DNA from 2 places in the Cupriavidus sp. JZ107 genome. Region 1 is predicted to be linked to the other one. Evidence: riboswitches for the same ligand, from Rfam matches in the RefSeq annotation. Region 1 holds a riboswitch; the other holds the start of a gene.
The links. A riboswitch is a leader RNA that binds a small molecule or an ion and turns the genes downstream of it on or off. The one in region 1 is predicted to bind glycine.

Region 1 (4,411 bases):
GTTGTGTACGCAGAAACGGGTACGCACGGCACGCCACGCGGCATCGGACGGAGTTCGCACGACGCAGAAACGGGTACGGTGCGGCCCCGCATTCGCACGTGGCGGTGCGGATGGCCCGCCCGATTCATGCCGTGCCCGGGCCTGGCTTTGGCCCGCAAGGTGCACTGTGTGCCGGCAATGAGGCTGGCAGTAGGGCTGGCCATGAGGCTGTCGATGCGGCGGCCAATGCCGCCGCCACCGCGGCCCGCAGAAACGGGTACGCTTGCCGAGCGCAGTGCGCAGAAACGGGTACGCTTCGGCGCCCATGCATGCGCGGCAGCGATGAAACGAAAACACCGGCGCGCATGTCGAGGCCATGCCGCGCCGGTGTCGTTGTTTCAGACCTGAATCAGACGCGCCTCAAACTTCGGCCGCCTCCGTTGCGGCGGCGCGCGTGGCAGCCACCGGCGCGACTGGCCGCGCGAGCCGCCGCGCCGGCGGCAGTGGACCGCAGAAGCCAAAGTCGACCTCCGGCACGCGGCCGCTGATCAGTTCGGCGATCGCGCGTCCCGAGCCGCAGCCGTGCGTCCAGCCCAGCGTGCCATGGCCGGTGTTCAGGTACAGCCCCTGCACCGCGCTTGCGCCGATATACGGCACGTTGCCCGGCGTCGCGGGACGCAGGCCGGTCCAGTAGCGCGCCAGTTCGGGCCGGCTGACACCGGGGAAGATCTCCAGCGTGCGCCGCACGATGGCCTCGCAGCGCACCGGGTTCAGCTCCATCGAATAGCCGTTGAGCTCGGCGGTGCCGGCGATGCGCAGCCGGTCGCCCAGCCGCGAGAACACCAGCTTGTACTCGTCGTCGGTCAGGCTGACGCTCGGCGCGCGCTCGGGGTCGAGCACCGGCAGCGTGGCCGAATAACCCTTGGCCGGATAGATGTCGAGCTTGACGCCCAGCGGACGCGCCAGCATCGGGCTGAAGCTGCCGAGCGCGAGCACGTAGGCGTCGGCCTGCTCGACCGTGTACGCGCCGGTCTCGTCGGCGATCTCGACCCCACGCATGCGGCCGCCTTCGGCCAGCAGCCGCTGCACGCGCACGCCATAGCGGAAGCGCACGCCGCGCGCCTCGCACAGCGCGGCCAGTCCGGTGGTGAAGCGATGCACGTCGCCGGACTCGTCCTCGCTGGTGTAGGTGGCGCCCGCCAGCCGCGGCGCGATCGACGCCAACGCGGGTTCCAGCTTCACCACTTCGTCGGGACCGATCACGCGGCGCTCGCAGCCGAGCTCGCGCATGATGCGCGCCGGCTCGATTGCCGCGTCGAATTCCTTCTGGCTGGTATAGAAGTGCAGGATGCCCCGGGCCAGGTGGTCGTACTCGATGCCGGTCTCGGCGCGCAGCGCCTGCAGGCTGGCGCGGCTGTAGGTGCCGAGATTGAGCAGCTGGATCATGTTGCGGGTGGAACGCCGGGCCGGACATTCGCGCAGGAATTTCAGGCCCCACGACCATTGCGCCGGGTCGGCGCGCAGGCGGAACAGCAGCGGCGCGTCCTCGCGTCCCAGCCAGCTGAGCAGCTTCAGCGGCGCCGACGGGTTGGCCCAGGGCTCGGCATGGCTGACCGAGATCTGGCCGCCATTGCCGAAGCTGGTTTCGCGTGCCGCGCCGGCATTGCGCTCGAGCACCACGACCTCGTGGCCGGCCTTGGACAGATACCACGCCGAGGCCACGCCGATCACGCCGGCCCCCATCACGATGACTTTCATTTCAGGCTCCAGGATGCAAAAAGGGGCAGCCGGCCGGCATCGTCGATGCCAACCCGGCTGCCCCCACTGTCCTTTTGCCTGAGAGATTCACCGCGTCCGCCCCGGACCCGGCTTGCCCCTTCGGCGGCCGTCATCGTCAAATCATGATGGCGGCGCTCTCCAGTTCGTTGTCGTCTCCAGTCTTCGGTACCTGAGCGTTTCGGGGGTACGCCTTCGGCAGCGCTGCCGCCGCGCTGTCGCGGCAGGCTCGCTTTCTCCTGGATGGGCGGACAGTAACACGGCGCGGCGGCGGCCGCAACGCGAGTTACTGACGCCCGGCGGGCGGCGTCCCCGCCTTGCGGGCCTGCTTGTTGGCGTACATCGCCTGATCGGCCTGCGCCAGCAGATCGGCGATGCCCGCATGGCGGGCGGGATCGAACGCGACCGCGCCGGCGCTGAAGTCGAGCCGATAGCCGCGCTGGCTCTGCGCGTTGTGTGCCTCCACGCCTTGCCGCAGCCGGGCCAGCATCGCGTCGCACTGGTCGGCACAGGCGTCGACCAGCAGCACGACGAACTCGTCGCCGCCGAGCCGTCCGATCAGGTCGGACTGCCGGAACGCCTGGCGCAATTGATCTGCGAAGGCGGCCAGCGCCAGATCGCCCTCCGCGTGGCCGAAGCGGTCGTTGATGGCCTTGAAGCCATCCATGTCGAAGAACAGCAGCGTGGCCGGCATCCGCTGGCGCTGGCAGACCGCCAGCGCATGCTGCGCCAGCGCCGAGAAGCCGCGCCGGTTCGACAGCATCGTCAGGTCATCCATCGACGCCAGTTGCGCCGACTCCAGCTCCTGCTCGGCCAGGCGCCCCAGATCGTGCAGCAGCGCCTGGTCGTCCTTGTCGAACTCGCGCGGCGCGGTGTCGATCAGGCACAGCGTGCCGACCTTGGCGCCGCCGCGTACCGCGAGCGGGCAGCCGGCATAGAAGCGCACGCCGGGCGCGCCCGTGACCAGCGGGTTGTCGTGAAAGCGCTGGTCCTGCAGCGCATCGGGCACGATCAGCAGATCGTCGCGCAGGATCGCGTGGCCGCAGAATGATTGCTCGCGCGGCGTTTCGCGTACGGCCAGGCCGAATGAGGACTTGAACCATTGCCGCCTGGCGTCGACCAGGCTGACCAGCGCGATCGGCACGTCGAACAGCCGCGTGGCCAGGCGTGTCAGCCGGTCGAAGCGCTCTTCGGCGGCGGTGTCGAGGAGGTTCAGCGAATACAGCGCGTCGAGGCGCCGCGGGTCATCGGCGGGAATGGGAGCAGGAATCATCTCGTCAATGCGATCGTTGTTACCCCGATCGTCGTCGGCCCGTCTGGAGCGGGTTTGTCGCCGGCCGCCGCGGTGCCGCGGGGCCGGTCGATGGGTCGTTCAATGTGTGGGCGGCCGCATGCGCCGTCGTGGACGTGGCCGCCAGCACCGGTGCGCTGACGCTACACCTCGCGCGTCATCCCCTTCAGATCGATCCATTGTTCGAACTGCTCGGCGGTGACATGGCCCGAGGCGATTGCCGCCTCGCGCAGCGACAGGTTGCGGGCCACGGCCAGCTTGGCGATCTCGGCGGCCTTGTCGTAGCCGATATGCGGGTTCAGCGCGGTGACCGGCATCAGCGATCGCTCGAGCAGCTCGGCGATGCGCGCCCGGTCGGCTTCGACGCCGGCCACCATGTGTTCGGCGAAGCTGGCCGCCGCGTCGGCCAGCAGTGTAACCGACTGCAGCAGGCTGTAAACGATGACCGGCTTGTAGGCGTTCAGCTCCAGCGTGCCGAGGCCGTTGGCCAGCGTGATCGTGGTGTGGTTGCCGATCACGCGGCAGCAGACCATCGCCAGCGCCTCGGCCTGGGTCGGGTTGACCTTGCCCGGCATGATCGACGAGCCCGGCTCGTTGGCCGGCAGCTGCAGTTCGGCAAAGCCCGCGCGCGGGCCGGAACCGAGCAGCATGAAATCGCGCGCGATCTTCAGGAAGGAGGAGGCCGTGGTGTTCAGCGCGCCGGACAGATCGGCGAGCGCGTCGTGCGCGGCCTGCAGCGCGTAGCGGTTGGCCGCCGGTTCGAACGGCAGGCCCGTGTAGTCGGCCAGCGCGCGCGCGAAGGCGGCGGCAAAGCCGGCGGGCGCATTCAGGCCGGTGCCGACCGCGGTGCCGCCCTGGGGCACCGGCATCGCGCGCAGCACGGCCTGGTGCAGCCGCGCCTGCGCATCGGCGACCTGCGCCTGGTAACCGGAGAACTCCTGGCCCAGCGTCAGCGGCACCGCATCCTGCAGATGGGTGCGGCCGACCTTGACGATGTCGGCGAAGGCCTCGACCTTGCTGCCCAGCGTCTTCTGCAACGTCTCCAGCGCCGGCAGCAGCTGGCGCTGCACCGCGCGCGCGGCGGCGATATGCATCGCGGTCGGGAAGCTGTCGTTGGACGACTGGCTCGCGTTGACGTGGTCGTTGGGATGAACCGGACGCTTGCTGCCGACCTCGCCGCCGAGCAGCTGGATCGCACGATTGGCGATCACCTCGTTCAGGTTCATGTTGGTCTGCGTGCCCGAGCCGGTCTGCCAGACCGACAGCGGAAACTCGTCGGGCCACTGGCCGGCGATGATCTCCTCGGCGGCCTGTTCGATCGCCTGCGCCAGCCCCGCGTCGAGCACGTTCAGCTCGCGGTTCGCA
Region 2 (4,411 bases), on a different replicon from region 1:
CGAAGCGCTGCGAATTGCCGACCGCCACGTCCGCACCCCATTCGCCCGGCGCGGTGAGCAGCGTCAGCGCCAGCAGGTCGGCCGCGGCGACCACCAGGCCGCCGGCCGCGTGGACCGCATCGGCGATCGCGCGGTAGTCCGCCACGTCGCCGTTGACGCCCGGGAATTGCAGCAGCACGCCGAACGCGTGCGCCTGCGCCGCGTCGGCGGCGGGACCGACCTTGACCTCGATGCCGAGCGGCAGCGCGCGCGTGCGCACCACTTCGATCGTCTGCGGCAACACGTCGTCGGCCACGTAGAAGGTATTCGATGCGTGCTTGTTCACGCGCTGCAGCAGCGTCATCGCCTCGGCCGCGGCCGTGCCTTCGTCGAGCATCGACGCATTGGCGATATCGAGGCCCGTCAGGTCGGTGACCATCTGCTGGAAGTTCAGCATCGCCTCCAGGCGGCCCTGCGAGATCTCCGGCTGGTACGGCGTGTAGGCGGTGTACCAGGCCGGGTTTTCGAAGATGTTGCGCAGGATCACGCCCGGGGTCAGCGTGTTGTAGTAGCCCTGGCCGATGAAGCTCTTGAACACCTTGTTCTTGCCGGCGATGCCGCGCAGCTTGGCCAGCGCGGCTTCCTCGCTCAGCGGCTCGGTGAATTCGCCCAGCGGCATGCCGTCGCGGCGGCGGATCGCGGCCGGGATGATGGCGTCCATCAGCGCGGCGCGGCTGTCGTAGCCCAGCACCTTCAGCATGTGCTGCTGTTCGGCGGCGTCGGGACCGATATGGCGGTGGGAGAAGGCGTCGCGAGCTTCGAGTTCGGCCAGCGAAGGGCGAGCGGATTGAGCGGCGTTCATGGGCAGGGGAGCGTTCATGGCAAGTGACTCGGAGAGGCGGGCCGGGGCATGGTGGTCAGCCATGCATCGGCGCCGCGGGCGGGGCGCCGGGCTCAGGCGCCGACGCTGGCCTTGTAGGCGTCGGCCGTCATCAGGCCGTTGACGTCGTCGCCGTTGGCCGGCTTGATCTTGAACAGCCAGGCATCGAAGGCGTTGGCGTTGACGCTCTCGGGCGCGTCCTTGACGGCGTCGTTGACGGCGACCACTTCACCGGCCACCGGCGCGTAGATGTCCGACGCGGCCTTGACCGATTCGACGACCGCCAGCGCGTCGCCGGCGCCGACCGTCTTGCCGACCTCGGGCAGTTCCAGGAAGACGATGTCGCCGAGCGCATCCTGCGCGTGATCGGTGATGCCGATCGTCAGCGTGCCGTCGGTTTCGACGCGCACCCATTCGTGCGACTCGGTGTACTTCAGGTCAGCGGGGAAATTCATCGAGATTCTCCAATTTCAGATTCTTGTGTCGCGCCGCCGCGTGCCATCGGTGAAAGGGGCCGCGGGGCGCAGCGTGACCGGGTGGACGATGTCCGCAGTGAGCCGTCAGCTCACAAGTGCCTTGCCATTGCGCACAAACGGCAGTTTAACCACAGTCGCAGTCAGTTTGCGGTCGCGGATCAGCACCTGGACTTCGCTGCCGAGCGCCACATCCTTGGGCAGGCGCGCGAAGGCGATCGATTGGGACAGGGTCGGGCTGAAGGTGCCAGAGGTGATCTCGCCCTCGCCGGCGGCGGTCAGCACGGTCTGGTGCGCGCGCAGCACGCCGCCCTTGTCGCGCAGGATCAGGCCGGCAAACTGCTGGCGCTGGCCGTTGGCCACCAGCGCGGCCTTGCCGACGAAATCGCGCTCGCTTTGCAGGTCGACGGTCCAGGCCAGGCCGGCGTCGAGCGGCGAGGTGTGGATGTCCATGTCCTGGCCGTACAGGTTCATGCCGGCTTCGAGCCGCAGCGTGTCGCGCGCGCCGAGCCCGGCCGGACGCACGCCGGCGGCATGCAGCTTTTCCCAGACCGCGGCGACGTTGTCGGCCGGAACGACCAGCTCGAAGCCGTCCTCGCCGGTGTAGCCGGTGCGCGCCACCATGATTTCGCCGATCGCGGCATCCTCGACGACCATCGCATTGAACGGCTTGAGCGCCTCGCTGGGCTGGGTCGACGGGAAGGCCGCCCACACCTTGGCGCGCGCGTTCGGGCCCTGCACGGCGACGATGGCCAGCGGCGCGGCGTTATCGGAGGCGTTGTCGGTGCGACGGGGAGAAATGGTCACGCCGGCGCCGGTGTCGGCATTGCGCTGGCGGATCCAGTCGATATCGCCGGTCGCGGTGCTGGCGTTGACCACCAGGCGGAAGCGGTCCTCGGCGAAGAAATAGACGATCAGGTCGTCGATCACACCGCCATTCGGGTCGAGCATGCAGGAATACAGCGCCTTGCCCGGGGTTTGCAGCTTGTCGACGTTGTTGGCGAGCAGTCCGCGCAGGAAGGCGCGGGTATTGGGTCCGGCGAGGTCGACGACGCACATGTGCGAAACGTCGAACATGCCCGCATCGCTGCGCACCGCATGGTGTTCCTCGATCTGCGAGCCGTAGTTGACCGGCATGTCCCATCCGCCGAAATCGACCATGCGGGCGCCGAGGGCGCGGTGGATGGCGTTGAGCGGGGTGGCCTGGAGCGTCATGGATTCCTCGGAGCGTGGCATCGTTCGGTCCGGCGCGCGCGGCGCGCCAAACAAAAAAGGGTCATCCGTCGCACGGCTCGTTGGAACCGTCGCGACGGATGACCCCCTCTGTCCTCGATACCTGAGAGATTACGGACTGGTCCTGCGGTTCGCTTCGAACCCGCCGGCCCCGCCGTGCGCCCCTTCGGTGGACACGCTCATCATTCAATTGATGAATGGCGGGTGTCGCTCTCCAGAGTTCGGCATACATCGTGTGCATGCTGCATGCCGATCCGCCCGGTCCATGGTGCCTGAGAGTTTTCGGGTGATTCCCCTTCGGCGGCGCGAGTGAATGGTCTGTCGCGCGCTCTCCCGGACGGATGGCGCGACTCTAACCGCAGGCCTGCCGGCTGTCAACGCGAGAGCGGCGCGTTGCAGGCCACGGTTCTGGTGGCTCGGCCGGACCCGCCCCCGTGTTAACATCGCCCGCTTTGATCCATCCGCGACCCGTGCCCGAACGCGTCGCGCCTGCGGCCCGCCTCCCTCGCGGTGCGGTCCGACCTCCTGCCGTACCCGAACTCCGCCCCCGACCGATGACCCACGGACTGAACGCCGCCCAATCCGAAGCCGTCCGCTATCTGGACGGCCCCTGCCTGGTGCTCGCCGGCGCGGGTTCGGGCAAGACCCGGGTGATCACGCAGAAGATTGCGCATCTGATCGAGGACAAGGGGTTCGAGCCCCGCCACATCGCCGCGGTGACCTTCACCAACAAGGCCGCCAAGGAAATGCAGGAGCGGATCGCCAAGCTGATGGAGGGCAAGACCCGGGACGGCAAGCGCATCCCGCTGCGCCAGCTGACCGTCTGTACTTTCCACTCGCTGGGCGTGCAGATCCTGCGTGCCGAGGCCGAGCACCTGGGCCTGAAGCCGCAGTTCTCGATCATGGACGCCGACGATTGCTTCGGCCTGATCCAGGAGCAGCTGGCGACCACCGACAAGAAGCTGATCCGCAGCGTGCAGAGCACGATCTCGCTGTGGAAGAACGGCATGGTCGATCCCGAGACCGCGATCGCCGAGGCCGCCGACGCCGACCAGCACCAGGCCGCGCTGATCTACCGCAACTACGTCGCCACGCTGGCGGCGTACCAGGCGGTCGACTTCGACGACCTGATCCGGCTGCCGGCCGAGTTGTTCGCACGCGACGAAACCGTGCGGCTCAAGTGGCAGAACCGGCTGCGCTACTTCCTGGTCGACGAATACCAGGACACCAACGCCTGCCAGTACCAGCTGCTGAAGCTGCTGGCCGGCGGCTCGCATCTGCGCGCGCCCGCCTTCACCGCGGTCGGCGACGACGACCAGGCGATCTACGGCTGGCGCGGCGCCACGCTGGACAATCTGCGCCTGCTGCAGACCGATTTCCCGAACCTGAAGGTCATCAAGCTCGAGCAGAACTATCGCTCCACGGTGCGCATCCTGCAGGCCGCCAATGCGGTGATCGCCAACAACCCCAAGCTGTTCGACAAGACGCTGTGGAGCGAGCACGGCATGGGGGACCCGATCACCGTGACGCCGATGAACGACGAGGAGCACGAGGCCGAGTCGGTGGTGTTCAAGCTGTCGGCGCACAAGTTCGAGCGGCGCGCGCAGTTCCGCGACTACGCGATCCTCTATCGCGGCAACCACCAGGCGCGGCTGTTCGAGCAGATCCTGCGCCGCGAGCGCATCCCGTATGTGCTGTCCGGCGGGCAGAGCTTCTTCGACAAGGCCGAGATCAAGGACATCTGTGCCTATCTGCGGCTGATCGCCAATCCCGACGACGATCCGGCCTTTATCCGCGCGGTCACCACGCCGCGGCGCGGGGTCGGCAATACCACGCTGGAGGTGCT

Region 2: linked by a shared signal. The riboswitch ahead of gcvT (glycine cleavage system aminomethyltransferase GcvT) and the one ahead of M1D55_RS09435 (D-amino acid dehydrogenase) in region 1 are both predicted to bind glycine.

The regions. Positions count from the first base shown of each region.
Region 1 is NZ_CP096480.1:2,184,475-2,188,885, reverse strand. It holds gene M1D55_RS09435 (D-amino acid dehydrogenase) at 400-1,737, opposite strand; glycine riboswitch at 1,794-1,910, opposite strand; gene M1D55_RS09430 (diguanylate cyclase domain-containing protein) at 2,042-3,028, opposite strand; gene fumC (class II fumarate hydratase) at 3,190-4,411, opposite strand, start outside.
Region 2 is NZ_CP096481.1:88,489-92,899, forward strand. It holds gene gcvP (aminomethyl-transferring glycine dehydrogenase) at 1-859, opposite strand, end outside; gene gcvH (glycine cleavage system protein GcvH) at 934-1,314, opposite strand; gene gcvT (glycine cleavage system aminomethyltransferase GcvT) at 1,420-2,547, opposite strand; glycine riboswitch at 2,646-2,793, opposite strand; glycine riboswitch at 2,815-2,911, opposite strand; gene M1D55_RS09935 (UvrD-helicase domain-containing protein) at 3,120-4,411, shown strand, end outside.